DNA from 2 places in the Dactylosporangium maewongense genome. Region 2 is predicted to be linked to the other one. Evidence: predicted binding sites of a transcription regulator. Region 2 holds the regulator's gene; the other holds the start of a gene.
What was found. The regulator HrcA, encoded in region 2, represses chaperone genes, less so after heat shock. The targets are predictions, from matches to a motif close to GGTTNGCACNCTCNNNNNGAGNGTGCNAACC.
Positions count from the first base shown of each region.

Region 1: a site for HrcA is predicted at 9,302-9,332, ahead of groES (co-chaperone GroES). Genes of this name have one in related genera too.

Region 1 covers NZ_BAAAQD010000003.1:402,098-417,014, reverse strand. Annotated here, with positions in the region: gene tsaD (tRNA (adenosine(37)-N6)-threonylcarbamoyltransferase complex transferase subunit TsaD) at 1-675, shown strand, start outside; gene ABD332_RS11520 (hypothetical protein) at 1,862-2,119, shown strand; gene ABD332_RS11515 (ABC transporter transmembrane domain-containing protein) at 2,198-3,940, shown strand; gene ABD332_RS11510 (ABC transporter ATP-binding protein) at 3,940-5,685, shown strand; gene ABD332_RS11505 (DUF1707 SHOCT-like domain-containing protein) at 5,690-6,013, opposite strand; gene ybaK (Cys-tRNA(Pro) deacylase) at 6,016-6,495, opposite strand; gene ABD332_RS11495 (hypothetical protein) at 6,513-7,259, shown strand; gene ABD332_RS11490 (class I SAM-dependent methyltransferase) at 7,253-8,401, opposite strand; gene ABD332_RS11485 (hypothetical protein) at 8,406-9,179, opposite strand; gene groES (co-chaperone GroES) at 9,411-9,725, shown strand; gene groL (chaperonin GroEL) at 9,818-11,464, shown strand; gene ABD332_RS11470 (molybdopterin-dependent oxidoreductase) at 11,570-13,069, shown strand; partial or broken gene ABD332_RS11465 (WhiB family transcriptional regulator) at 13,245-13,583, opposite strand; gene ABD332_RS11460 (helix-turn-helix domain-containing protein) at 13,764-14,525, shown strand; gene ABD332_RS11455 (DUF5319 domain-containing protein) at 14,590-14,917, opposite strand, start outside.
Region 2 covers NZ_BAAAQD010000030.1:61,344-74,902, reverse strand. Annotated here, with positions in the region: gene lepA (translation elongation factor 4) at 1-78, shown strand, start outside; gene ABD332_RS48820 (NUDIX hydrolase) at 120-575, shown strand; gene ABD332_RS48815 (GlsB/YeaQ/YmgE family stress response membrane protein) at 643-924, shown strand; gene ABD332_RS48810 (phytanoyl-CoA dioxygenase family protein) at 1,059-1,979, opposite strand; gene ABD332_RS48805 (hypothetical protein) at 2,104-2,994, opposite strand; gene ABD332_RS48800 (enoyl-CoA hydratase-related protein) at 3,087-3,863, opposite strand; gene hemW (radical SAM family heme chaperone HemW) at 3,881-5,077, shown strand; gene ABD332_RS48790 (DUF4870 domain-containing protein) at 5,156-5,773, opposite strand; gene hrcA (heat-inducible transcriptional repressor HrcA) at 5,959-6,981, shown strand; gene dnaJ (molecular chaperone DnaJ) at 7,014-8,138, shown strand; gene ABD332_RS48775 (16S rRNA (uracil(1498)-N(3))-methyltransferase) at 8,135-8,830, shown strand; gene ABD332_RS48770 (SDR family NAD(P)-dependent oxidoreductase) at 8,838-9,575, opposite strand; gene ABD332_RS48765 (histidine triad nucleotide-binding protein) at 9,618-9,968, shown strand; gene ABD332_RS48760 (serine hydrolase domain-containing protein) at 9,965-11,314, shown strand; gene ABD332_RS48755 (VOC family protein) at 11,393-12,163, opposite strand; gene ABD332_RS48750 (PhoH family protein) at 12,413-13,477, shown strand; gene ybeY (rRNA maturation RNase YbeY) at 13,500-13,559, shown strand, end outside.

The DNA of each region.
Region 1 (14,917 bases), on a different contig from region 2:
CTCGAGCACGGCCCGCTGCCCGAGCCGGCGATCGCGCTCCTCGTCTCCGGCGGCCACTCGTCGCTGCTGCGGGTCGACGACCTCGCCGGCCGGGTCGAGCCGCTCGGCGCCACCATCGACGACGCCGCGGGGGAGGCGTTCGACAAGGTCGCGCGGCTGCTCGGGCTGCCGTTCCCGGGTGGCCCGCCGATCGACCGAGCCGCCCGCGAGGGGCAGATCGTCATTCCGTTCCCGCGCGGGCTGACCGCCGCCCGGGACCTGGTCGAGCACCGGTTCGACTTCTCGTTCTCGGGCCTGAAGACCGCGGTCGCGCGCTGGGTCGAGGCCCGGCAGCGCACCGGCGAGCCGGTCCCCGTCAACGACGTCGCCGCCAGCTTCCAGGAGGCGGTCTGCGACGTGCTCACCGCCAAGGCCGTCGACGCCTGCCTCGCCGGCGGCGTGCGGACCCTCGTCATCGGCGGCGGCGTCGCCGCCAACTCCCGCATCCGCGCCCTCGCCCAGGAGCGCTGCGACAAGCACGGCATCACGCTGCGCGTCCCGCGCCCCAACCTCTGCACCGACAACGGCGCCATGGTCGCCGCCCTCGGCTCTCACCTCGTCGCCGCCGGCACCACCCCGGGCCGGCTCGCCCTGCCCACCGACTCCGCGATGCCGATCACCCTCGTCACCGCCTGACCACCCGCCCCGCTGCACAGCGGAATCCACCGCCCAGCGAGCACGGCCGCCCGCCGGCCGGAGCCGTTTGCGTTGGAGCGGCCGTTGGCGGGAGCGGCTGTTCGGCGGGCGGAGTCGTTCGGCGGGAGCGGCCGTTCGACCTGCACGGCGGAATCCACCGCCCGCCGGAATTCACCGTTCGACGGGGCGGCCGTCCGGCGGGGGAGCCGTTTGGCGGGAGCGGCCGTCCGACCTGCACAGCGGAAGCGACCGCCCGCCGGAATTCACCGTTCGACGGGAGTGGCCGTCTGGCGAGAGTGGCCGTCTGGCGAGTGGCCGTCTGGCGGGAGGAGTTGTTCGACGGGAGTGGCTGTTCGGCGGGGAGCCCGTTTGGCGGGAGCGGCCGTTCGACCTGCACAGCGGAATCCACCGTTCGCCGGGAGCGGCTGTTCGGTGGGAGGAGCCGTTTGGTGGAGTGGCTGTTCGATGGGGGCGGCCGTTCGGCGGGAGGAGCACGAACAGCAGGAGTGGCCGACCGGCGGGTGCAGCTCGAACAGCGGTAGTGCTGGACTGGCGGGAGTTGCCGGCCGCCGGGGTGCAGGTTGAACAGCGGTAGTGGCGGACCGGCGGGGGTGGGCCGACCGGTGGGAGCGACTCGACTTGGACAGCGGGAGTGGCAGAGCGGTGAGCTGACCGATCGGTGGAAGCCGCCTGCGTCGCCGATCGGTGGGAGTCGTTGACCGGTGGGAGCAGCTTGAACAGCGGGGTTGGCCGGCCAGCGGGAGTGGCGAATCGGCGGGAGCTGCTGATCGGTGGGAGCGGCTCGACGTGGACGGTGGGAGTGGCCGGGCGGTGGAAGTTTGGACCGGTGGGAGTCGGCGTCCGCTGGGAGCGGCTGCGAGCCAGAGCGGTCAGCTGGTCAGGAGCAGCCCGACCAATCGGAGCGGTCGGCCGGCAGAAGTGATGGACCAGTTGAGCGGCCGGTGGGAAGGAATCGTCCGGCCAGCCGGGGCGGTCGGCTGGCAGAAGAGGCGTGACCCACTGGAGCAGCCGGTCCGCAGAAGTGGGCCGACCAGCCAGAGCAGCCAGTCCGCCGCAGCGGCCGGCCAGTCAGAGCAGGCGGCTCGCAGGGGGCGGTCGGTGGGGTGGCATGGTGGGCAGGAGCGGGAAGGACGGTGGGAGTGGCATGGGAGTAGAGTCCAGCGCCGTGATCGTGCGCATGTGGGAGGTCCGGGCGCACCCGGAGGCGTTCGACGAGCTGCTGTCGTGGGTGTGTGAGGCGATGCTGCCCAAGGTCGAGGTGCATCCGTTGCACATCAGCAGTGAGGTGTACTCGTCGACGGACCATCGGCTGGTGGTGATCGCGAAGTGGCGGGGGAGCACGCCTGAGGAGTTCGCGGACCCGCCGTCGCATCTCGTGTCGCGGCGGCCGCAGGCGTGGGACTTCACCGAGGTCGACCGCTGAGGACGGGCCGCGGGGGCGGTCCGGCGGGCGGAAAATGTAAGGCGTCCGACCGGTCTTCCGGGTTACCGTCGGCGGGCCATGAAACGGTTGCCGATCGACGAGCCGGGGGAGCCTGACAGCAGGTCCGCCGCGCGGTTTCTGCTATGGGTGCTGCGGCACCAGCTGCCGACGATCATCGCGGGGATCGCGCTCGGGATCGTCTGGATGGTGAGTCAGGCGCTCGTGCCGGCGGCGCTCGGTGCGGGGGTCGACGCGTTGACCAGCCATGACCGGGGTGCGCTGGGCGCGGCGGGTGGGGCGCTGCTCGGGCTCGGGACGGTGACCGCGGTCAGCGGCATCATGCGGCACCGGTTCGCCGTCACGAACTTCCTGTCCGCCGGGTTCCGGACCATGCAGGTCACCGCCCGGCACGCGACGCGGCTCGGGGCGACCCTGCCGAAGAAGGTCGCCACCGGCGAGGTCGTGAGCATCGGCACCACGGACTTCGATCATGTCGGGTACGCGATGGATGTCACCGCCCGCGGTGGTGGGGCCGTCGTCGCGATCGTCGTCGTGTCCGTGCTGCTGCTCGACGTGTCGGTGCCGCTCGGGCTCGTCGTCGTCATCGGCGTGCCGCTGCTCGTGGCCGTCGTGGGGCTGCTGCTCAAGCCGCTGCACCAGCGTCGCCGCGCGCAGCGGGAGCTCGCCGGCGCGCTCACCGGCCGCGCCGCCGACATCGTGTCGGGGCTGCGGATCCTGCGCGGCATCGGCGGTGAGGACGTCGTGTCGGGGCGGTACAGGACCGAGTCGCAGCAGGTGCGCGCCGCCGGCATCCGGGTCGCGATGGTCGAGACGCTCCTCGAAGGCGCCCAGATCCTGCTGCCGGGGCTGTTTGTCGCGCTGGTCACGTGGCTCGGCGCCAGGTTCGCCGTCGCGGGCAAGATCACGCCGGGTGAGCTGGTCGCGTTCTACGCGTACGCGGCGTTCCTCGTCAGCCCGCTGCGGACGCTCACCGAGGTCGCGGAGAAGGTGACCCGCGGGCACGTCGCCGCCGGCCGGGTCGTGTCGCTGCTGCGCGTCGAGCCCGAGCTGCACGACCCCGCCCGTCCGGAGGCGCCGCACGACGGCGACCTCGAAGACCCCGGGTCGGGCTTCACCGCGGGCCACGGCCGGCTCACCGCCATCGCCGCCGCCCGCCCCGAGCACGCCGCGGCCATCGCCGACCGGATCGGCCTGCTCGACCCCGGGTCGGAGGCGAGGCTGCTCGGCGTGCCGCTGCGGACCATGCGGATCGACGACGTCAGGTCGCACGTGGTCGTCGCCGACAACGACGACCGGCTCTTCCGCGGCCGGCTCCGCGACGAGCTGGGCAGCAACCGAACCACAAAAAGCAACCAAACCACAAAAAGCCACCAAACCGCGCAGAGCGACACCGCCGTGCTGGGCGCGCTGGAGACGGCCGCGGCGCAGGACATCGTCGACGCGCTCCCCGACGGGCTCGACACGGAGATCGCCGAGCGGGGGCGCGACTTCTCCGGCGGGCAGCAGCAGCGGCTGCGGCTCGCCCGCGTGCTCGCCCTCGACCCGCCGGTCCTGGTGCTCGTCGAACCCACCAGCGCCGTCGACACCCACACCGAGGCCCTCATCGCGCGGCGCCTGCCGGCCGCCCGCGCCGGCAGGACCACCGTCGTGTGCACCACCAGCCCGCTGCTGCTGGACCGGGCCGACGTGGTCGCGTTCGTCGACGCCACCGGCCGGGTCGCCGCCACCGGCACCCACCGCGAGCTGCTCGCCACCTGCCCCGCGTACAGCGCGACCGTCACCAGGGAGGAGGACGCCTGATGCTGCTGCCCGTCGCCTCCGGCGCCGAGGTCCGCGCGTACCTGCGGCGGCTCGTCCGCGAGCACCCGCGGATGCTGGCGCTGGTCGTCACCCTGCACGTCAGCGCCGCGGTCGCCGGCCTCGTCACCCCGCGCCTGCTGGGCGACCTGGTCGAGAAGACCTCCGCCGGCACCACCACCTGGACCGTCGACCGGATCGCGCTCACCATCACCGGTTTCGTCGTCGCCGTGTCGGTACTGGTGCGCTACGCCAGACTCGCCTCCGCCCGCCTCGGCGAACAGGTCCTCGCGACGCTGCGGGAGGAGTTCGTCGACCGGGTCCTCGCCGTCCCGCCGTCCACGGTGGAGCGTGCCGGCACCGGCGACCTGCTCACCCGCGCGTCCCGTGACGTCGAGGGGACCTCGGACACGGTCCGGTTCGCCGTGCCGGAGGTCGTCGTCGGCATCCTGCAGGTCATCCTGACGATCGGCGCCGTCGCGCTCGTGTCGCCGCTGTTGCTGCTGCCGGCCCTCGTCGCCGTGCCGATCCTGTGGGGTGCTTCGCGCTGGTACTTCCGGCGGGCGCCGGCCGGATACCTCGCGTCCAGCGCCGCGTTCGCCGAGCTGACCGACGGGCTCGCCGAGACCGTCGAGGGCGCCCGGACCGTGGACGTCCTGCGGCTGCGGCGGCGCCGGGTCGAGCGCACCCAGGAGCATCTGCGCGGCCTGTACGACCGGAACATGTACACGCTGAAGCTGCGCACCGTCTGGTTCCCGCTGACGGAGTTCGGCTACGCGCTGCCGGGCGCGGTCACGCTCGTCGCCGGCGGGTGGTTCGTCGCGGAGGGGTGGGCGACGGTCGGTCAGGTCACCGCGGCCGTCCTGTACTTCCTGGCGCTCATCGACCCCCTCGACCGGGTCCTGTCGTGGTTCGACCACCTGCAGGTCGGGTTCGCCTCGTTCGCCCGGATCGTCGGCGTCCAGTCGGTGCCGGTCCCCGCCACCGGTGCCGCCGCGGTCCCCGCCGACGAGCGGATCGTCGCGCGAGGGGTGCGGTACGCGTACGTCGACGGCCGTGACGTCCTGCACGGCATCGACCTGGAGGTCCGGCCCGGGGAACGGCTCGCGATCGTCGGCCCGTCCGGCGCCGGCAAGTCCACCCTCGGCCGGCTCCTCGCCGGCATCTACCCGCCGGGCGGCGGCACAGTCACCATCGGCGGCGTCCCGCTGTCGGACCTGCCGCTGTCGTCGCTGCGCCGGCATGTCGCCCTCGTCACACAGGAGCACCACGTCTTCCTCGGGACCGTCCGCGACAACCTCGTCCTCGCCCGCCCGTCCGCGACGACCGCGGACCTCCGGCACGCGCTCGCCACCGTCGACGCCCTCGACTGGGTCGACGCCCTGCCCGCCGGCCTCGACACCGTCCTCGGCGAGCCGCCGCTGTCCCCGGCCCAGGCGCAGCAGCTCGCCCTGGCCCGGCTCGTCCTCGCCGACCCGCACACGCTGGTCCTGGACGAGGCGACGTCCCTCATCGACCCCCGTGCCGCCCGCCACCTGGAGCGTTCACTGGCGGGCGCGCTGCACGGGCGGACCGTCATCGCCATCGCGCACCGGCTGTTCTCCGCCCACGACGCGGACCGGGTCGCCGTCGTCGAGGACGGCCGGATCACCGAGCTCGGCACCCACGACGACCTGGTGGCCGCCGGCGGTGCCTACGCCGCCCTGTGGCGGTCCTGGCACGGCACCACCCACCAGCCCACGGCGTAGGGGGTCAGTGGAACGCGGCGTAGACGATGCCCAGCAGGACGGCCGCGACCAGCGCGATCGCGAACACCCACAGCACGTGCCGGTCGTTCGACGTGCCCGCGGGCGCCGGCGTCGGTGCCGGTGGGAGCGCCGGCAGGTCGTGGGTGGCGGCGCGCAGCTCGGCGAGGGTCTTCGCGGCGAGGACGGTGTCGCAGCGGTCGGCGAACTCGTCCAGGGTGAGGCGGCCGGCCTGGGTGTGGTGCTGGAGCGCGTCGATCACCCGCCGGCGGTCCTCGTCGGAGGCGCGCATGGCCGGTGCGTGCGGGCGGGCCTCGTCCGGCGGGGGCATGGTCAGTGGGTCGCGATGGGGGCGAGGACGGCGCCGGTGACCTTGACGAGGTCGTCGGGGGCGAGCTCGATCTGCAGGCCGCGCCGGCCGCCCGAGACGTACATCGTGGACAGTCCGGACACCGAGGCGTCGATGACGATCGGGAGCCGGGAGCGCTGGCCGACGGGGGAGATGCCGCCGGTCACGTAGCCGGTGGCGCGTTCGGCGGCGGCGGGCTCGGCCATCGCGGCGCGTTTGCCGCCGACGGCGGCGGCCAGGGCCTTCAGGTCCAGGGACGCGGAGACGGGCACGACACCGACCGTGAGCTGCCCGTCGACGGTGGTGACGAGGGTCTTGAAGAGGCGGTCGGGCGCGACGCCGAGGGCGGCCGCGGCGGCCTCGCCGTAGGAGGCGGCCCGGGGGTCGACCTCATACGTGTGTGGAGTGAACACGATCTTCTGCCGCGCCAACAGTGCGGTCGCCGGGGTGCCCTTGCTCGCCACTGGCCCACAATAGCGAGATGCAGATCGGTGCCGTCCAGATGTACCTGGGCTTCGGGCACATCTTCCTGGGCGCCACCAGCGGCCGGGACATGTCCGTGTTCGACGGCGACGGGCCGATCACGGCGACGGACCGGCACGTGCGGGTGGCGGCCAGGCCGCAGGTCGGGCTGGTCAGGGTCAGGTTGTGGCAGGGGGCGGGGCCGCGGGTCGGGCGGCTGGTGTTCGACGGGGTGCTGGACCTGCCGGACGCGCGGTTCTGCGTGGAGGAGGCGACGGGGCTGTCGCGGTTCGTGACGAAGGTCAGCTCGGTGGAGCCGCGGGTGCTCGTCGCCGTCGACGACCCGGGGCACGCGTCGCGGATCGACGTGGTGCTGGAGCCGGAGTTCGTGCCGCGCAGCGCGCAGGTGTGGACGTCGGGCGATCCGCCGTTCCCGAAGCTGACAGTCGCGCCGACCGCGCCGCGGCACCGGGCGGACGTGTTCGCCGACGCGCTCGCCGGGCACGACTTCCCGCGGCGGCGCCTGGCGGCGGCGCTGACGGTGATGGCGGAGGAGCGGCGGGTCCGGGGGTCGGAGCAGATCGTCGCGTTCTTCATCAACGACGTCGTCGAGTGGCTGCGGTGGCTGCACGAGCGCGTGACGTGGGACATGTGCCGGGAGTCGGGGCGGATGCTCACGGAGCAGCTGGGCCGCCGCCCGCCGGAGGACCTCGCCGACGACGTCCTCATCGACCTCCAGCGCCGCCTGGGGCAGCAGCTCTACTGAGCGACGGGCCGCAGCAGGAGGACGGCGGGGGCGCCGGCGACCCTGGTCAGCGCGATCACCGCGGGCCGGGTGCCGGACAGGCGCAGCGACCTGCGCAGCTCCTCCACGTCCAACGCCGAGCCGCGTTTCAGGATCGTCAGGGAACCGACGTCGAGGGCGCGCAGCGCCGCCCGGAGCCGCTTCAGGGCCACCGGCAGCTGGTCGAGCACCTCGTAGCAGCGTCCGAACGGGGTCGGCACGGCAGAGGCGGTGTAGACGTAGGCGATGGTCGGGTCGGCGATGGTGCCGTCGACCGTGGCGGCGAACTCGGCGACGAGATGCGACCGCACCACCGCCCCGTCAGGGTCATACACGAAATTTCCGACCTGTCCGACAGGTGCGGCGGTCGTGCCGGAACCGGTCAGCGAGAAGACCTGTGATCCCTGGAACAGGGTCGCGCGGCGGGGAGCGGCCGCGAGGGGGCCGCACCAGGCGGCGGCCTCGACCACGTCACCGTCGACCGAGACCCATTCCCCTTCCGCGCCGGGCGGCAGCAGCGCGTGGTCGATGCCCGGCGCGAGCTTCAGCACCGTCATCGGCACCCGCGCCGCCAGGCCGACCACGAAGTCCCACGGCGGCGAGTAGGCGCGGGGGTCGAACACCCGCCGCCCGCCGGACGTGCGCCTGGCGGGGTCGCAGAACACGGCGTCCACCTCGTCGAGGGGCACCTCGGTCGCGTCGCGGGCCTCCACCAGTACACCGGCCGCCAACCCCAACGCGTGGACGTTGGCCGACGCCGTCGAGGCCGTCTCCGGCGAGGCGTCGACCGCGTGCACGCGCAGCCCGGCGCGGGCGAAGGCGATCGTGTCGGCACCGATGCCGCAGCCGAGGTCCGCGACCCGGGTGGCGCCCGCGGCGGCGAGCCGGGCCGCCCGCCGGGCCGCGACGGGAGCCCTGGTCGCCTGCTCGAGGCCGGCGCGGGTGAAGTGCATCACCGCCGCGTCGGCGCCGAACTTCGTGACCGCCTTGCGCCGCAGCGCCACCTGGGTGAGCGCGGCGGCGGCGAGGTCGGGTGGGAAGCCGGCCGCCCGCAGCGCCGACGCGGCGGCGAGCGGGTCGCCGTCAGGGAGTGCGGCCGCGGCCTGGATCGCCTGTTCGAGCATGCGTCTATGAAATCCCTAGGATGCCCCCGGCCTTGCCGAGGCTCTTGCGAACCTTGAAGGTATAGCTGTCGCCGGCGTTCGACGAACCGTGCACGAGCCAGTAGTCGCCCTTGTCCTCCTTGGGCTGGCCCTCGGTCCAGTTCGGCGGCGCCTTCTTGCCGCCGTAGCTGCCGGCGATCGACTGGCTGGAGTAGCTGGCCATCCGGGCGGTGTTGCCGTTGTACCAGGCGTTGATGAAGTTCTGCACGTAGCTGGACGCGTCCGACGGGTACTCGGTCTTCTCGATGACGACGTCGGTGATGGCCTGCGGCTTGCCCAGGTTGTGCTCGTCGATCGTGACCTGGAGCTGGTCGCCGTGGTCGTTGCGCAGGACGCACTCGGAGCCGTCCTTCTTCACGTACTTCCAGTTGTGGTCGGCACCCTTCTCGATGTACTGGAAGTTGGACACGGCGCCGCTGCTCGCGAGCTGCTTGATCCGGTTCATGTCGTTCTTGGTCCAGGCGGACACGGCGGCCTGGCAGTAGCCCTTGGCGTCACCCGGATAGGTGGGTCCGGCGGCGCTCTTGTCCGCGACCGGATCCTGGGTGCCGCCGGTCCCGCCGGTGCCCCCACCGCCGGGCGACGCCGAGGCGCCGCCGGGGCCCTCGCCGAACTCGGCCGAGTTCGAGGGGCCGTTGCTGGCCTCCGCGGCAACGTCGCCGCCGTCCTTCTTGCCGCAGGCGGCGAGGGACCCCATGGTCAGGGTCGCGACGATCAACGTGCCGAGCAGCCTCTTCATACAGGTGAGCGTAGATCGGTATGTGATGTCGGGCCGCTGTCCGTCGCGTAGCCGACGACGGGTGATTTCGTGGCGTGTTTGGCACTCTCCTTGACGGAGTGCTAGCCCGCGACATAACCTCCGATTAGCACCCTCGACATGAGAGTGCCAGCCAACCGGCTGGAGCCGGCACCCGCGACGACGGCTTCACCGGGCACTCGATAGCGTAAGAAATCGATACCCCAGGAGGGTATGCCCGTGACTACCGCGACGAAGGTTGCGATCAAGCCGCTCGAGGACCGCATCCTGGTCCAGGCCAACGAGGCTGAGACGACCACCGCCTCGGGCATCGTCATCCCGGACACCGCCAAGGAGAAGCCCCAGGAGGGCACCGTCCAGGCTGTGGGCCCCGGTCGCATCGACGACAAGGGCAACCGGGTCCCGATCGACGTCAAGGTCGGCGACACCGTCATCTACTCGAAGTACGGCGGCACCGAGGTCAAGTGGGGCGGCCAGGAGTACCTCGTGCTCTCCGCCCGTGACGTCCTCGCGGTCATCGAGAAGTGACCCAGACCAAGTAGATCAGTGGCCACCGCCCCGGACCCGTGCGCAGGAGCGCTGCGGCCGGGGCGGTGTCGCTTTGAAGGGACATCACACGCATGGCGAAGATCCTGAGCTTCTCCGACGATGCGCGGCACCTGCTGGAGCACGGCGTCAACCGCCTGGCCGACACGGTCAAGGTCACGCTCGGCCCGCGCGGTCGCAACGTCGTCCTGGACAAGAAGTTCGGTGCCCCGACCATCACCAACGACGGTGTGACGATCGCGAAAGAGATCGAGCTCACCAACCCTTATGAGAACCTCGGCGCCCAGCTGGTCAAAGAGGTCGCCACCAAGACCAACGACGTCGCCGGCGACGGCACCACCACCGCCACGGTGCTGGCCCAGGCGCTGGTCCGTGAGGGTCTGCGCAACGTTACCGCCGGCACCAACCCGGCGGGCATCAAGCGCGGCATCGACCTGGCGACGGCCGCCGTCGTCAAGGCGCTCAAGGACAAGGCGACCCCTGTCGCCAGCCACACCGAGATCGCGCAGGTCGCCACCATCTCCGCGCAGGACGCCACCATCGGCGAATTGATCGCCTCGGCGATGGAGCGGGTCGGCCGCGACGGCGTCATCACGGTCGAGGAGGGCTCCACCCTCACGACCGAGCTCGAAGTCACCGAGGGCATGCAGTTCGACAAGGGCTACATCTCCCCGCACTTCGTGACCGACGCGGAGTCGCAGGAGGCGGTGCTCGAGGACACCTACGTCCTCGTCACCACCCAGAAGATCGCCGCGATCGAGGAGCTGCTGCCGCTGCTGGAGCAGATCGTCAAGGACAACAAGCCTCTGCTGATCATCGCCGAGGACGTCGAGGGCCAGGCCCTGTCGACCCTGGTGGTCAACGCCATCCGCAAGACCTTCAAGGTCGTCGCGGTCAAGGCGCCCGGCTTCGGCGACCGGCGCAAGGCCATGCTCCAGGACATCTCGATCCTCACCGGCGCCGAGCTCGTGGCCCCCGAGCTGGGCTACAAGCTCGAGTCGGTCGGCACCGAGGTCCTCGGCCGGGCCCGGCGCATCGTCGTGGGCAAGGAGCTCACCACGATCGTCGACGGCGGCGGCGAGCAGAGCGAGGTCTCCGCGCGGGTCGAGCAGCTCCGCAAGGAGATCGAGGCCTCCGACTCCGACTGGGACAAGGAGAAGCTCAACGAGCGGGTCGCCAAGCTCGCCGGTGGGGTCGCGGTCATCAAGGCCGGCGCCGCCACCGAGGTCGAGATGAAGGAGCGCAAGCACCGCATCGAGGACGCGATCTCCGCGACCAAGGCTGCGGTCCAGGAGGGCATCGTCCCCGGCGGCGGCGCCGCCCTGGCCCAGGTGCTCCCGGTCCTCGACGGCGACCTCGGCCTGACCGGCGAGGAGAAGGTCGGCGTCTCGATCGTGCGCAAGGCGCTCGTCGAGCCGCTGCGCTGGATCGCGCAGAACGCGGGCTTCGACGGTTACGTCGTCGTCGGCAAGGTCACCGCGCTCGACTTCGGCCACGGCCTCGACGCCGCCACCGGCGAATACGTCGACCTGGTCAAGTCCGGCATCGTCGACCCGGTGAAGGTGACCCACAGCGCGGTCTCCAACGCCGCCTCGATCGCCGGCCTGCTGCTCACGACCGAGAGCCTGGTCGTGGACAAGCCGGTCGCCCCCGAGCCCGCCGCCGGTGGCGGTCACGGCCACGGGCACGGCCACGGCCACTCGCACGGCCCGGGCTTCTGAGTTCTGAGCGTCGGAAGAAGGGCCCGGTCCTGTGACCGGGCCCTTCTTCCTTATGGATCGATTACCGCCCTTGGTGGGTGGTGGTGCGCGGCGCAGACTGGAGCCGTGCTCAGCAAACGGAACGGCGCGCTCGCCGGCATGGCCGCCGCAGGGGTGGCGCTCGGCGTCGCCGAGGTCGTCTCGATCCTGACCGGCGCGACCACCTCCCCGCTCGTTTCCGTCGGCGGGGTCGTGATCGACGCGGTGCCCGCACCCGTGAAGGACTTCGCGGTCGCGGTCTTCTACACGTACGACAAGATCGCGCTGCAGGCCGGGACGCTGCTGATCCTCGCCGTCTTCGCGGCGGTCGTCGGGATCCTGTCGCTGCGCCGGATGATGTACGGGTATGCCGGGATCGGCCTGTTCGCCGTGATCGGCGTCCTGGCGGCGATGACCCGCCACGACGCGCCCTGGTACGCGTTCGTGCCGACCGTCGCCGGGGCGCTCGCCGGCGCGGGCGTGCTGCGGTGGCTGCTGGTCCGGCCGCCGATCGAGTCGTATGAGCAGCGCCGCTTCTTCCTGCGCGCCGCCGGTGGCACGCTCGCCGCCGCGTTCGTCGCCGGCCTCACCGCCCGCTGGTGGGCGACCCGCCGCGACGTCGAGGCCGACCGCGCGGCCGTGCGCGTCCCGGTCGTGCCCGACACCGCCACGCCGCTGCCGGCGGAGGCCGACGCCAACCTGCCGGACCTGGCCCCGTTCGTGACGCCGAACAAGGACTTCTACCTCATCGACACCACCCTCGTCGTGCCGCAGGTGTCGCCGGAGGACTGGACGCTGCGCATCCACGGCCGGGTCGAGAAGCCGCTCACCCTCACCTTCGACGAGCTGCTCAAGCGGCCGATGATCGAGCGGTACGTGACGCTCGCCTGCGTCTCCAACGACGTCGGTGGCGACCTGATCGGCAACGCGAAGTGGCAGGGCGTGCGGATCGCCGACCTCCTCGACGAGGTCCGGCCGAAAGCCGGCGCCGACCAGGTGGTCAGCAGGTCCGTCGACGGATGGACCGCCGGCACCCCGACCGCGCTGCTGCGCGACGGGCGGGACGCGATGCTCGCGATCGCGATGAACGGCGAACCGCTCCCGATCGAGCACGGATTTCCCGTTCGAATGGTGGTGCCCGGCCTGTACGGATATGTATCGGCCACGAAATGGCTCGCCGAGCTGGAACTGACGTCGTTCGCCGACTTCGACGCGTACTGGATCAATCGCGGCTGGGCCCGGGAAGGGCCGGTCAAGACGCAGTCGCGGATCGACACACCCCGCGACGGCGGCCGGCCCGCGGCCGGCCAGGTCGTCATCGCCGGGGTCGCCTGGGCCCAGCACCGCGGCATCTCCAAGGTCGAGGTCCGCGTCGACGACGGCCCCTGGCAGCAGGCGAAGCTCGCCGCCGTGCCGTCGATCGACACCTGGCGGCAGTGGACGCTGCCGTGGACCGCGACGCCCGGCAAGCACCGGCTGACCGTCCGCGCCACCGACAACGGCGGCGACACCCAGACAGACGCCGTGGCGCCGCCGGACCCCGACGGCGCCACCGGATGGCACTCGGTGCAGGTCGAGGTGCGCTGACCCGCACATGTCCGCCGGCGCGGCCGGCGGCTCGTACTTGGAGACTCGCTCCCCGCCGTTACCGGGCGGCGGGGCGGGCGCGGTCGGTGCCGGCGCGGCGCCGCTGGGACGGCACGCTGGGCGCCGGGTGGGTGCGGATCGTGCGCAGCTGGATGGGCGGCGGCGAAGGACGCAGCCCGAGCTTCGCCTCCAGGCGCGACACGTCGACCTTCTCCTGGCCCCGCACGGCGCAGTCCTCCCAGCCGACGGCCAGCAGCCGCAGGCGCTCGCCCTCGCTGAAGCCGCCCCACACGCCGTACGGCTCGCGGGTCGCCAGGGCCTGCGCCGCGCACTGCGCCCGGACCGGGCACGCCCGGCACACGTTCTTCGCCGCCGCCTCACGCCGGCCGCGCGACGCGCCACGCTCGCCGTCCGGGTGGAAGAACTGCGCGCTGTCCCGCCCGCGACACAGGCCGAGACGTTGCCAGTCCCACATGTCCGCGATCGGGCCGGGCAGTCGAGTCACATTCGTCATTCGCCCCTCCTTCCTAGCTTGCGGGCCGGAATTCGCGAGTGGCACAAACCCTGTACAACGCGCGAGACCGCCGCAGGTAACGGGATGTCGTCGGTCAATTTCTCGTAGGCCAATCGCGGCGAAACCACGTCTAGATCTCGCCATTTCGTGTTTCTCTCTTTGAGAGAGAGGAGCACGACGGTGCGTACGATTTTGGTGTGTGTGCGAACACAGGTCGCGGCACAGACGGTCGCCGCGGCCGCGGCCAGGCTCGGAGTGGCACACGCGGTGCGGACCGCCGTCACGATGGTCGAGGCCCTGGCCCGTCTGAGTGAGCAGCCCGCGGACCTGGTGCTGGCCGACCCGACCCTCGCCCGGCCCGACAGCGCGGAGTTCTCCCGCCGCGTCCTGGCGGTGTCGCCGGGCTCGACGGTGGTCTTCTTCGGCACGGAGGAGCCCCGCGCGGCGGCGGCGGCGATCGCGGCCGGTGCCAGGGCGGTCATCCGGGTCGACACGGCGGACCCGGTCACGACGCTCGCGAAGGCGGTGCTGCTGGTGCTGAGCCAGGTCGGCCGCGGCAGCAACGGCGAGCCGGTCCTGCCCGCGCGGGTCGGCACGCCGGCCCAGACGCCCGGCGGGATGCTTCCGGCGGGCCGGGGGCTGCCCGGTGCGGCGAGGACGGCGGTCGGGGTGCCCAACGCCCGCATCGTGGGCGCCGGCGTGCCGCAGCAGCGCGGCGACATGCCCGGCGAACCGCCGCGGCGGCGCGTCGAGCTCACCGAGCGCGAGCTGCAGGTGCTGCGCGGCATGGCGGACGGCAAGAGCAACGCCGAGATCGGCCGGGAGCTCTTCGTCTCCGAGGACACGGTCAAGACGCACGCTCGCCGGCTGTTCCGGAAACTGGGAGCACGCGACCGGGCACACGCCGTAGCGGCGGCCTTCCGTGCCGGGTTGGTGAGCTAGCGTCGCGTGCCATGCCGCGTCGGTACCCCGCGCGCGGCAAACCTAAACGAAGGTGCCCGCGGACTCAGCCTTCGTTGTCGTCCGTGGCGCTCGCGAGTGCGTCGTGGACCCCGTCAGCGTAACCCCGCGCGTACTCCCATGTGACGTAATGGTCCGGGTCCGGGTCGAAAGCCGGCTCGTGCACCCGCGGCCGGCCCGACGTGAGCAGGTGCTTCAGGTTTCCCCGCAGCAGGTCCCAGTCGAAGTAATGCGGCTCGTGGCAGTCCTCACACTCGATGACGAGCCCACGGACACCGATCGCCGTGAGCAGCGCCTGGTAGATCTCGAGGTCGGCAAGGTCCTCGAGAACGTCCTGGCGCTCGGCGGCGGTCAACGGGTCGTCGGCACCGCTG
Region 2 (13,559 bases):
GTGGAGGTGCCGCAGGAGGCGTTCATCGCCGCACTGTCCACGTCCGACGCCCCCACCGCGGACAAGCCGAAGAAGTGAAGCACTGCCCCCGTTGCGGGGCGTCCACGGACGCCCCGCCGGTGGAGTGCGCCACCTGCGGCTACGAGGTCTTCCTCAACCCCCGCCCGACCGGCACCGCCATCATCTTCGACGACGCCGACCGCTTCGTCGTCATCCGCCGCGCCCGCCCGCCGCAGGTCGGCTGGTGGGACCTGCCCGGCGGCTTCTGCGACGGCTGGGAGCACCCCCGCGACGCGGCGGTCCGCGAGGCCCGCGAAGAGCTCGGCGTCGAGGTCCGTCTCGGCGACTTCGTCGGCATGTGGATCGGCACCTACGAGTACCAGAACGAACAGCTGTCCGTCCTGGACTGCTTCTGGCTGGCCCGGCTGGCCCCCGGCGCCACCATCACCCTCGACACGTCCGAAGGCACCGAGTACGCCTGGGTGCCTTTGTCTGATCCGCCCCCTCTCGCGTTCATCACGATGGAGTCGGCCATACGCGAGGTTCGTCGATCGCCGGGGCGTTTGGTCCCCTGAGGTCACGGGCAATAAGAGCGCAACCGCAACTGCAATCCCCCAGGTTGAGGCTCTGAAGGAGGACACCGTGACTGTCACCGGAATCATCACGGCACTGATCGTCGGCCTGATCGTCGGTGCGCTCGGGCGCCTGGTCGTCCCCGGCCGCCAGAACATCCCGATCTGGCTGACCATGGTGATCGGCGTGGTCGCCGCCCTGCTCGGCACCGTCATCGCGAACGCCATCGGCATCTCCACCGACACCCCCGGTGTCGACTGGGGCGAGCTGCTGATCCAGGTGCTGGTCGCCGCGGTCGGTGTGGCCCTGGTGGTCGGCGTGGCCGGTCGCGGGCGCCGCAGCACCCTGTAACACCCCCATCGCGTCAGGCCCCCAGCCTCCCCGGACTGGGGGCCTTCGCGCGCCATGACCCCGGCGGACGCGGAGCGGCCGTGCGCCTCAGGGGTTGAGGGGCACGGCCGCTTCGGTCAGGCAGGGGGGTAAAGCTAGCGGAGCCAGGGGATGGAGCGGTCGAGGAGGCCGCGGGTCTTGAGCTCCTTGCGGAGGGGGATCTCCTCGTCGATGTAGCCGTTCCAGTTGATGCCCCAGTAGTTGGCCGTGTGCGTGGCCTCGCCCAGGAGCTGGCGCTGGACGGGGGTGCGGTTGGCCCACCACTCGCCGTCGTAGTCGATCGGCATGTCGTCGAGGTTGCGGATCCACCGGTACGTGTAACCGATGAACAGCATCTTGCGGGTGATCTCGGAGTAGTTGGGCGACCGGGAGTGCCAGAGGCGCCGGTCGAAGATGAAGCAGTCGCCCGGGTTGGCCGTGATCTCCACGGTGCCCTCGGGGTCGGGGTTCTCGACCGTGGTGTCGGCCGGGCGGGGCAGCGAGTTCCAGAGGTGGCTGCCCGGGATGACCTTGGTGGCGCCGCGGCCCTGCTCCGAGAGGTCGGAGATGACATAGGCGATCTTCAGCGAGAACATGGGCCGCGGGAGGTTCGGGTCCATGGTCTCGGGGTCGGAGTTCTGCCGGTACCCGTCCTGGTGCCAGCCCCACGAGGGAGCTTCCGTCATCGCCGCCGGCGGGGTGATGTCGAGGTGGTTGTGGTGCGTGTAGATGTTCCAGCCGGCCAGGCCCCACATGTACGGGAAGAGGGTCGGCTGGGTCAGCAGGTGCCCGAAGAGCTCGTCACGGTTCAGGAAGCCCAGCAGGTGCAGCGTGCCGTCCTTCTTCATGCTGCTGGAGCCGGCCGCCTGCTCCTCGGCGTAGACCCGGTCCATGGCGGCTTCGAGCTGCGCGCGGTGGTCTTCCTTCAACACGTTGCGGACCAGCAGGAAGCCCTGGTCCAGGAATTCCTTGCGGTCGGCCTCGCTGATCGGCTCATAGCCGGTCAGACCGCCGTAGTCGGGTGCAGCGGACGTCATGTCCTCCCCTTACTTTCGTCAACCAGGGAACGACCGATGGTAACGCGAGGTGTACAACGGACCGAGTCGGGAGTTCTCCACCGGACAGTGCGAAATCCCGTCCGAACGGCGTGCAACCTGCGCGTCAGTAGACCTCGGCGACGACGCGGTCGCCGCTGGCGCCGCCACGCTGCGTGATCCGGGCCCAGCTGCCGCTCTTCGCGGTCCACTCCATGTCGTTGAACGCGACCCGCTTGACGCCGTGGTCCTGGGCGTGGGCGACCATCCAGTGCGCGTACTGCCAGCCGGTCTTCTGCTCGCGGACCTTGAGCGCGACCCCGACGAGGTCGGTGACGTCGGCGGTGCTGACGTTGCCCCAGTCGAGCTTGACGCCGGCGGCGAGGGTCTGCGCGGCCTCGACGCCGTGGCTGGAGGACTCGGTGACGGTGCAGGAGACGGCGCCGGTGGCCTCGCCGCTCAGGGCGCGGGCCATGATCTCCGACTCGTCGACCCACTTCTCGTACGCCTCGGGGTGGGCGCTGCGCTGCACCTCCTGCGCGGCGTCGGTGACGCGCATCTTCTCCCAGCCCTTGACCTTCAGCAGGGCGGTGTAGAAGGCGTTCGCCGCGTAGCGCGGGTCGGCGATCTGCTCGGGCTTGCCCCAGCCCTGGCTGGGCCGCTGCTGGAAGAGGCCGATCGAGTCGCGGTCGCCGCCGGCGAGGTTCTCCAGCTTCGACTCCTGCCACGCGGTGGCGAGGGCCACGACCAGCGCCCGCCGGGGCACACCACGGCGCAGGCCGACGGCGGTGATGGTGGCGGCGTTGGCGACCTGCTCCGAGTCCAGCGGCACGGAGGTGACGGTCGAGGAGGAGCCGGACGACGCGGCGGGCGCGCTGCCGGCGTCGATGACGCAGGCGCGGCCCGGCGGCAGCAGCGCCGGCAGGTGGTCGCCGAGCTTCTGCAGCAGCGCGTAGATGCCGGCGGTCGCGACGATGCCGAGCACCACGATCGCGATCAGCACGTGTCGTGTACGCATCGTCACCTCCTGACCTGAGAACTTGACCAGCGTACGTCCCACCCGCCACCACATCCCCGCGCTACACACCGGGACGGGACGGGTCCGGCCGTTCAGGCGACGCCGTCAGGGATCCAGTTCGGGTCTCGTTTGTCCCGAAATGCCATGATTCCCTCGATTCCTTCGGCGGAACCGAAATACGACACGGAAAGTTCCGTCATGGCCGCCAGCTCGTCACGGAACGTGTCGGCTTTCCGTCGCCGGAGCAGCTCCTTCGTGCCGCGCAGGGCGCCCGGCGCTCCCCGTACCAGCGACGCGACGAACGCCGAGACGGCCTCGTCGACCTGGTCGGCGGCGACGGCGGCGGTGACCAGACCGATCTCGCGGGCCCGGGCGCCGTCGAACGTCGCCCCCGTCAGGAACAGCTCCGCGGCGGCGCGTGGGGACAGCCGTGGCAGCACCGTGGCGGAGATCACGGCCGGGATGACGCCGATGCGCACCTCGGAGAACGCGAATGTCGCCTCGAGCGAGCAGACCGCGATGTCGGCGGCGGCGATGAGGCCCAGGCCACCCGCGCGGGCGGGCCCGGTGAGCCGCGCGACGACGGGCTTCGGGCACTCCCAGATCGCGGTGAGCACCTCGCCGAGCCGGTTGATCGGCGGCTTGCCCGAGCCGAACGCGGCCGCGGTCTCCTTCAGGTCCGCGCCCGAGCAGAAGACCGGCCCGGTGTGGGTGAGCACGACGACCCGCACGGTGTCGTCCGCGGTGGCGGCGGCGAGCGCGGCGAGAAGCTCCTCGATCAGGGCCGTCGACAGCGCGTTGCGGTTGGCGGGGCTGTCGAGCGTGACCGTCGCCACGCCATGCGCCGTCTGTGACCGTACGAGTGGCATGCGGGCACACTAGTGAAATGCCCGGAACACTGCCAGAAGGTGAGCCGATCCCGCGGGACGGCGCGCTGCCCGACGGGGTCGCCGACGCGGCGGGGGAGGCGGGGTTCGGGGTCTACGTCCACGTCCCGTTCTGCGCGTCCCGCTGCGGGTACTGCGACTTCAACACGTACACCGCCGACGAGGGCGTCCTGAGCGCCGGCTATGCCGAGCAGGTCCTCGACGAGCTGGCCCTGGCCGCCAAGGTGGTCGCGCCGCCGCGGGTCGACACGGTCTTCTTCGGTGGCGGCACGCCGACGCTGCTGCCGCCGGCGGAGCTGGCCCGCATCCTCGACGGCATCGACCGCACCTGGGGCCTCGCCGGCGACGCCGAGGTCACCACGGAGGCCAACCCGGAGTCCGTCGACGCGGCGGGGCTGCGGCAGCTGCGCGCGGCCGGGTTCAACCGGATCTCCCTGGGCATGCAGTCCGTCGCGCCGGGCGTCCTGGCGGTGCTCGACCGTCGGCACACCCCCGGGCGGCCGGCGGCGGCGGTCGCGGAGGCGCGCGCGGCCGGGTTCGAGCGGGTCAACCTGGACCTGATCTACGGCACGCCCGGCGAGCGCCCCGAGGACTTCGCGGCGTCCCTGCGCACCGTGATCGGCTCGGGCGTGGACCACGTGAGCGCGTACGCCCTGATCGTCGAGGACGGGACCCGGCTGGCGGCCCGCATGCGCCGCGGTGAGCTGCCGTACCCGGACGACGACGTGGCCGCCGACCGCTACCTCGCCGCCGAGCAGGCCCTGACGGAGGCCGGGATGACGTGGTACGAGGTGTCGAACTGGTCCCGCGACTCGCCCTGCCGGCACAACGAGCTCTACTGGCGCGGCGGCGACTGGTGGGGCCTCGGGCCCGGCGCGCACAGCCACGTGCGGGGGGTGCGGTGGTGGAACGTGAAGCACCCGCACACGTACGCGGCGCGCCTCGCCGACGGTGCGTCGCCGGGGCACGCGCGGGAGGTGCTGACCGAGGAGGAGCGGCGCTTCGAGGACGTGCTGCTGCGGATCCGGCTCGCCTCGGGCCTGCCCCTGGCCGTCCTGGAGCCGCCGGCGCTGGAGGGCGCCCGCCGCTGCCTCGACGACGGGCTGCTGGAGGCCGGTCCGTTCGCCGAGGGCCGGGCCGTGCTCACGCTGCGTGGCCGCCTGCTCGCGGACGCCGTGGCCCGCGACCTGACCTGACCTGCCCTGACCTGAACTCAGAGGGGCCGGACATGGCGAGGGGCGGCTCGATGGCCGCCCCTCGAACGATCGGATGCCTTACTTGATGAAGCGGTACGTCATCGGGTAGCGGTACAGCTCGCCGCCGTTGGCCTTCATGCCCGCGATGATCGCGAACACGACGATGACGATCCACGGCACGATGAGCGTGAGGCCGAAGGTGCACACCGACAGCAGGGCGCCCACGAACAGGATGATGCCCCACGTGATGTGGAAGTTCAGCGCCTCGTTGGCGTGCGCCTTGACCGTGGGCGACTCGTTGCCCTTGGCCAGCAGCGCGATGAGCGGGGCGATGAAGCCGATGAAGATGCCACCGAAGTGCGCGATCAGGGCCCAGGTCTTCTCGTCGCTGTTCGCGTAGCCGACCGGGCCGGCGCCGGGGTATCCACCGGGCTGCTGGTATCCGTACTGACCCGGCTGCTGGTAACCGCCGGGCTGCTGGTAGCCACCGGGCTGCTGGTAACCGCCCTGCTGGTAGGCGTTCGGGTCCTGGTAGCCCGCGCCGCTGGTCGGCGGCGGGTAACCTCCACCGGAGACCGGCGGCTGCTGGCCGTAGTCCGGGCCCGGCGGCGGATACTGTGCCCCGCCCGGCATCGAATAGGGGTTGTTGGGGTCCTGCGGCACGCCGTACTCCCCGGGGCGAGGTGGTTCACTCATGGGGGCCACGGTAGGGGTACCGATCAACTATCGCCAGCGACGTGGCATGACTTCTTTTGGACAAACTTGGCGCAGACCAGTCCAATAGCGGCGGTTCGCACACATGACGATCATTCCGTGGGCGGCGCGGGCGACGTAGACTGGCACTCACAAAGTGGGAGTGCCAGTTTCTCGAGGAGGTGCGCATGGCTCTCGACGAGCGCAAGCTCGAGGTCCTGCGTGCCATCGTCGAGGACTACGTCGCCACCCAGGAGCCCGTCGGGAGCAAGGCCCTCGTCGAGCGGCACAACCTGCGGGTCTCGCCGGCGACGGTCCGCAACGACATGGCCGTCCTCGAGGAGGAGGGCTATATCCGGCAGCCGCACACGAGCGCCGGTCGCGTGCCCACCGACGCCGGCTACCGGCTCTTCGTCGACAAGCTGTCCCGCGTCAAGCCGCTGAGCCCCGCCGAGCGCCGGGCGATCGAGCGGTTCCTGATCGGCGCCGTGGACCTCGACGACGTCGTGCACCGCACCGTGCGGCTGCTCGCGCAGCTGACCCGGCAGGTCGCCGTCGTGCAGTATCCGAGCCTGTCGCGGGCCAGCGTGCGCCACTTCGAGCTGGTGCCGCTGTCCACCACCCGGCTGATGGTGGTCATGATCGCTGAGACCGGCCGGGTCGAGCAGCGGATGGTCGACCTGCCCGGCCCGATCCTCGCCGACGACGTCACCGAGCTGCGCCGCAGAATTAACGAGAAGCTCGTCGGCAAGCGCCTCGTGGACACCCCGCCACTCGTCCAGGCGCTCGTCGAGGAGTCCGGGCCGAGCCTGCGCCCGCCGATGACCGTCCTGTCGACCGTTCTGCTGGAGACCCTGGTCGAGCGCACCGAGGAGCGGATCGCGCTCGCCGGCACCGCCAACCTGGCCCGCGGCGGCCTGCTGGACTTCCAGGGTTCGCTGCGGCCGATCCTCGAGGCGCTCGAGGAGGAGGTCATCCTGCTCAAGCTCTTCGGCGAGGTCGAGCCGAGCATGACCCGGGTCCGCATCGGCGACGAGAACGAGATCGAGGACCTGCGCAGCGCGTCGATCGTGGCGACCGGCTATGGGCCGGGCTCCATCGTGGTGGGCGGCATGGGTGTGCTCGGGCCGACGCGGATGGACTACCCCGGAAACATCGCCACGGTGCGTGCCGTGGCACGCTACGTCGGCGATCTGCTGGGACAAGGTTGAACCTCATGGACGAGTCAGGGGCATAGGACTCAGTGGCGAAGGACTACTACGGAATTCTCGGTGTCAAACGGGACTCCACGGCCGACGAGATCAAGCGCGCTTACCGGCGGCTGGCGCGCGAGTTCCACCCGGACGTCAATCCCGATCCTGTGGCACAGGAGAAGTTCAAGGAGATCAACGCGGCCTACGAGGTGCTGTCCGACCCGCGTAAGCGGGAGATGGTCGACCTCGGCGGCGACCCGCTCGCGCCCGGTGGCGGCGGGGCCGGCCCGCAGGGCGGGGCGTTCGTAGGGTTCCAGGACATCATGGACGCGTTCTTCGGCACGACCGCCAGCCGCGGGCCTCGCCCGCGGATCCGGCCGGGCGCCGACGCGATCCTGCGGCTGGACCTCGACCTGCACGAGACCGCGTTCGGTGTCGAGGCGCCGATCACCGTCGACACCGCCGTCGTGTGCAGCACCTGCACCGGCGCCGGCACCGCGCCCAACACCCACCCGACCACCTGCGAGATCTGCGGCGGTCGCGGCGAGGTCCAGTCGGTGCAGCGCACGTTCCTCGGCCAGGTCGTCTCGGCCCGGCCGTGCTCGGCCTGCCAGGGCTTCGGCACCGTCATCCCGCACCCGTGCGCGACGTGCGGCGGCGACGGCCGGGTCCGCACCCGCCGCACGCTGACCGTGAAGATCCCGTCCGGCGTCGAGGACGGCATGCGCATCCGCCTCGCCCAGCAGGGCGAGGTCGGCCCCGGCGGCGGCCCGCCCGGGGACCTCTACGTCGAGATCCACGAGCGCCCGCACGACGTGTATTCCCGCAAGGACGACGACCTGCACTGCCGGGTCACCGTCCCGATGACGGCGGCGGCCCTCGGCACCCGGCTGACGATCAAGACCCTCGACGGCGAGGAGACGGTCGACGTCAAGGCCGGCACCCAGCCCAACCAGACGCTGCGCATCCGCGGCAAGGGCGTCCCGCACCTGCGCGGCACCGGCCGCGGTGACCTGCACGTCCACCTCGACGTGCGCACCCCGACGCGGCTGGAGCCGGAGCAGGAGAAGCTGCTGCGCGACTTCGCCCGCACCCGCGGCGAGGAGGTCGCCGAGCTGTCCAAGCAGGGCGGCTTCTTCTCCCGGGTGCGCGACGCGTTCAACGGACACGCGTGAGCCTTCCGCTCTTCCTGGTCCCCGATCTTCCTGTCGGGGACCACTGGCGGCTCGACGGGCCCGAGGGGCATCACGCGGCCAACGTGCAGCGGCTCTCGCCCGGTGAGGCGCTCCTGCTCTGCGACGGCCGCGGCGGCCTGCGGCAGGCGGTGGTCGCGGCGGCGCACAAGGGTGCGCTCGATCTCGACCTCGGCGAACTGAAGCAGGTCCCCGCGCCCGACCCGAGGATCACCGTGGTGCAGGGGATCGCCAAGGGCGAGCGGGCGGAGCTGGCCGTGCAGCTGATGACGGAGCTCGGCGTCGACCGGATCGTCCCGTGGCAGGCCGCCCGCAGCATCGCGCGGTGGAAGGACGCCAAGCCGGTCGAACGGTGGCGGTCCACGGTCCGCGAGGCGGTCAAGCAGTCCCGCCGCGCCTGGCTGCCCGAGGTCACCGACGCGCGGACCACGAAGCAGCTCTCCCTCACCGGCACCGTCCTGCTGTTGCACGAGGAGGCGTCGGAACCGCTGTCGACCGTCCCTCTCGACGGCGACATCACCCTGGTCGTCGGCCCCGAGGGCGGCATCGCACCGGAGGAGCTCGCCGCGTTCCCCGACGCCGTCCCGGTGCGCCTGGGCCCCGAGGTCCTGCGCACGTCGACGGCGGGCGCCGCCGCCCTGGCCGCCCTGTCGGTCCGCCTCGGCCGCTGGTGAGGACCGCTCAGCGGAAGTAGGAGGCGCCGTTCAGGTCGAGGACGGCGCCCGAGGACCATTCCGAGCCCGCGAGGAACAGCACCGCCTCGGCGACCTCCTCAGGCCGGGCGACCCGGTTGAACGGGCTCTGCGCGCGGATCGCGTCGCCGTCGCCGGTGGCCATGACGGCGTTGCCCATGTCGGTGGCGACGAAGCCCGGGGCGACCGCGTTGACGGCGATGCCGCGAGGGGCCAGGGCCAGGGCGAGGGACTGGGTCAGCGAGTTCAGGCCGGCCTTGGCGGCGCCGTACGCCGGGTAGCGGGGTTCGCCGCGGTACGCGCCGCGCGAGGAGACGTTGACGATCCGGCCGCCCTCGCCGAGGTGGCGGGCGGCGCACCAGCAGACGTTGGCGGGGCCGGTCAGGTTGGCGGCCAGGGTCACCTGCCAGGCGGCCTGCCAGGTGGCGTAGTCATCGGTGAGGATCGGGTGCTCGACGGCGACGGCCGCGTTGTTGACGACCACGTCGAGGCCGCCGAGGGAGAGTGCCGCGCCGTCGACGAAGGCCTGGACGGCGGCGGGGTCGGTCAGGTCGCCGGAGACGATCACGTGACCGTCGCCGGGCAGCGCCGCCCGGACCTTCTCGGCGAGGTCCGCCGAGTCGCGGTGGTGCACCGCGACCGTGTCGCCCGCCGCGGCGAACGCGTGCGCGACCGCCTCGCCGATGCCGCGGGATGCCCCTGTCACCAACACCTTGCGTCCAGCCATGGCAGCACCGTACAAGAGCCGCAGGACACATACGATGCGACTGTGACTGATGACTGCCTGTTCTGCCGCATCGTCGCGGGCGAGATCCCGGCGACCGTGGTCCACGAGACCGACGACACCCTGGCGTTCCGCGACATCGACCCGAAGGCGCCCACGCACGTGCTGGTGATCCCGAGGGCGCATCACGCCGACGTCGCGGCGCTCACCGCCGCCGACCCGGCGCTCGCCGGGAAGGTGCTCGCCGCCTGCGCCGCGGTGGCGGAGCAGGAGGGGCTGACCGGCGACGGGTACCGGCTCATCTTCAACACCGGCCGGTTCGGCGGCCAGGAGGTCTTCCACGTGCACGGGCACGTGCTCGGCGGCCGCCCGCTCGGCCGGATGCTGGCGGCATGACCGCGCTCGAGAAGTACGAGCGGCTCGCCCGTCAGGTCCAGGCCGAGGCCCGCGTTCCGGCGCTGAGCGTCGCGATCCACCGGGCGGACCGGCCGCTGTGGACGTTCACCGTCGGCGCGGACGTCGACGAGCGCAGCCAGCTGCGGATCGGCTCGGTCACCAAGACGTTCACGGCGGTGCTGGTCATGCAGTGCCGCGACGAGGGGCTCCTGGACCTCGACGACCCGATCTCCCGGCACCTGCCGGTGAAGGCACACGGCGACCTGACCGTCGGCAGGATGCTGTCGCACCTGTCGGGGCTGCAGCGTGAGCCGTTCGGCGACGTCTGGGACACGATGCAGGCGCCTGACGTGGACACGCTGCTCGACCAGCTCGACCGGGCCGAGCGGGTGCTGCCGGCCGGCCGGCGGTTCCACTACTCCAACCTCGCGATCGCGCTGCTCGGGCACCTCGCCGGGCGGCTGCGCGGCGGCACCTGGGAGGAGGTGCTGCGGGAGCGGATCCTCGACCCGCTCGGCCTGGACGACGTCGTCGTCACGCCGGCCCGGCCGGTCGTCGGCTACCAGGTCGACGCCTGGTCCGACTACGCGCACCCGGAGCCCCCGGACGACTTCGGCGCGGTCGGCCCGGCGGCGCAGCTGTGGAGCACCGCCGCGGACCTGGCGAAGTGGGCGGCGTTCCTGGCCGACCCGCGCGCGGTCGACCCTTCCGGCGGCGTCCTGGCGGCGGAGACGGTCGAGGAGATGCGGGCGCCGCGGGCCGTCACCGAGGACGTGCTGTGGGCGCGGGGGATCGGCCTGGGCCTGATCCTGCAGCCGCAGCCCGGCGGCGACCGGATCGTGCACGTCGGGCACGACGGGGCGATGCCGGGGTTCCTCGCCGGCGCCTACGGGCGGGTCGGCGGCGCCGGCACCCCCGCGGCGTTCGGGGCGGCGGCGCTCGGCTCGTCCGGCACCGCCGGTGAGGTCATCGACCTGACGCACCGGCTGCTCGCCGCGGCGGTCGAGAGCGACCCGGCCGACATCGCGCCGTGGCAGCCGGCCGAGCCGCCGCCGCAGCGGTACCGCTCGCTGCTGGGCCGCTGGTGGGGTGAGGGCTTCGAGTACGTCTTCAGCTGGCACTCCGGCGCCCTGCAGGCGCGGCAGGCGGACCAGCCCGCGAACCGTCCCCCGGCGGTCTTCGCGCCGGTCGACGGCCAGCCGGACGTGTTCCGCACGGTGTCCGGGCGGGAGGCGGGCGAGCTGCTGCGGCTGACCCGCGCCGGGGACGGCACGGTCGAGCGGCTGCACTGGGCGACGTACCGCTTCACGCGCGGCCAGGAGACGTTCGACAAGTACCGCTTCTGACCGCCGCGGGTCGCCGCGGGTCGTCGCGGGCCGTCGCGGGCCGCCCTGCGCCCGGCGGTGCCGCACGGCCGGGCGCGGTCAGCGGGAGATGATCGTGAAGACGGCGCCGTTGGGGTCCACGACGACCGCGATGCGGCCGTGCGGGGAGTCGAACGGCCCGTGCTGCACCTGGCCGCCCGCCGACCGGACCAGGTCGGCGGCGCGGTCGGTGTCGGCGGCGGCGAAGTAGACCATCCAGTGCGGCGGGATGCCCTCCCACGCGTCGGTCATCGTGAGCCGCCCGGCGACGGGATCGGCGTTGCCGAGGCTCCACGCCGTGTAGTCGAACTGCTCGTCGGCCTCGACCCGGGCCTGCCGGTAGCCGAAGAGGCCCTGGTAGAAGGCGTCGACGGGGTCCGGCTCGCGGGTGTTGACCTCCGCCCAGCACAGCGCGCCGTCCTCGTCGAACAGCTGCGAGCCGGTGTGCTGGCCCGGCTCCCACGCGCCGAACGCGGCGCCGGACGGGTCGAGGGCGAAGAGCATCCGGCCGTTGCCCGGGATGTCCATCGGCGCGACGATGATCTTGCCGCCGCCGGCGTCGACCCGGCGGGCGGTGTCCTCCAGGTCGTGTGACATGAGGTACAGGCTCCAGGCGGCGGGCGTCTGCTCCGCGCCGGGCATCGGCGGGCTCATCCCCGCCACGACCTTGCCTTCCTTGAGGCACATGACGTAATGCCCGAAGTCGGCGCCGGTGTCCAGGAACGTCCATCCGAACAGCGCCGAGTAGAACCGCTGTGCGGCGGCGAGGTCGGGGGCGACCAGGTCGGCCCAGCAGGGCTCACCGTCGACGTATCCGCTGCGCTCGACCATCAGGCCTCCCTGTCGATGTGGTCCTCTGCCTCAGTACCACCGGGCGGAGGGGCCTGTCCGGACTTTCAGCGCAAAGGACATGATCGGGCGACAACCAACCGGATATAAAGCCTATAAGGCATTAACCGGGCATCGGCAAGAAATGGGAACGGCTTCAAGGGCGGTCAGCCGATACCATGAAGAGCCTGGGACAACCCCAGCAGGAGCGAGCCCCGGAAGCAGGTGCTTGAGGCCCTACGCGGCCGACGTATGACCGAGACCCCAACCCCCGCACCGGCAGTGTCGTCGGAGCCGCCCGTGCGGGCCATCAGCAAGATCACGGTCCCCGACCCGCACACGATGGTCAGGCTGCTCGGCGCCGGAGACGAGATCCTCAAGCTCGTCGAGCGGGCCGTCAGCAGCGACGTGCACGTGCGGGGCAACGAGATCACCATCACCGGCGCGGCCGCGGACAACGCCATGGCCGAGCGCATCTTCAGCGAGCTCATCGAGCTGGTGCGCAAGGGGGAGACGCTCACCCAGGACACCGTCCGGCGCACCGTCGGGATGCTCCAGCAGAACACGACGGAGCGCCCCGCCGATGTGCTGACCCTCAACATCCTCTCCCGGCGCGGCCGCACCATCCGGCCGAAGACGCTCGGGCAGAAGCGGTATGTCGACTCGATCGACCAGCACACGATCGTGTTCGGCATCGGCCCGGCCGGCACCGGCAAGACCTACCTCGCCATGGCGAAGGCGGTCCAGGCGTTGCAGGCCAAGCAGGTCAACCGGATCATCCTGACCCGGCCGGCGGTCGAGGCCGGCGAGCGGCTGGGCTTCCTGCCCGGCACGCTCTACGACAAGATCGACCCGTACCTGCGCCCGTTGTACGACGCGCTGCACGACATGCTCGACCCGGAGTCCATCCCCAAGCTGATGGCCGCCGGGACGATCGAGGTCGCGCCGCTGGCGTACATGCGCGGCCGCACGCTGAACGACGCCTTCATCATCCTCGACGAGGCGCAGAACACGACGCCCGAGCAGATGAAGATGTTCCTCACCCGGCTCGGCTTCGGCTCGCGCATCGTGGTCACCGGCGACGTGACGCAGATCGACCTACCCGGGGGCACCCGCAGCGGCCTCAGGGTGGTCCGTGAGATCCTCGGTGACGTCGAAGACGTGCACTTCGCCCAGCTCGGCAGCGCCGATGTCGTGCGCCACCGGCTGGTCAGTGAGATCGTCGACGCCTACGCCAAGTGGGATGAGGCGCAGGAGGCACAGGAGGCCCAGAAGCCGCCGGTGCGTGCTGTGCCCGACCGCGGGCGCCGCAGGTAACCCCGGCTAACAGGAGCAGTTGTTGTCCATCGAGATCGCCAATGAGTCCGGCGTCGACGTCAACTCCGACACCATTCTCGCG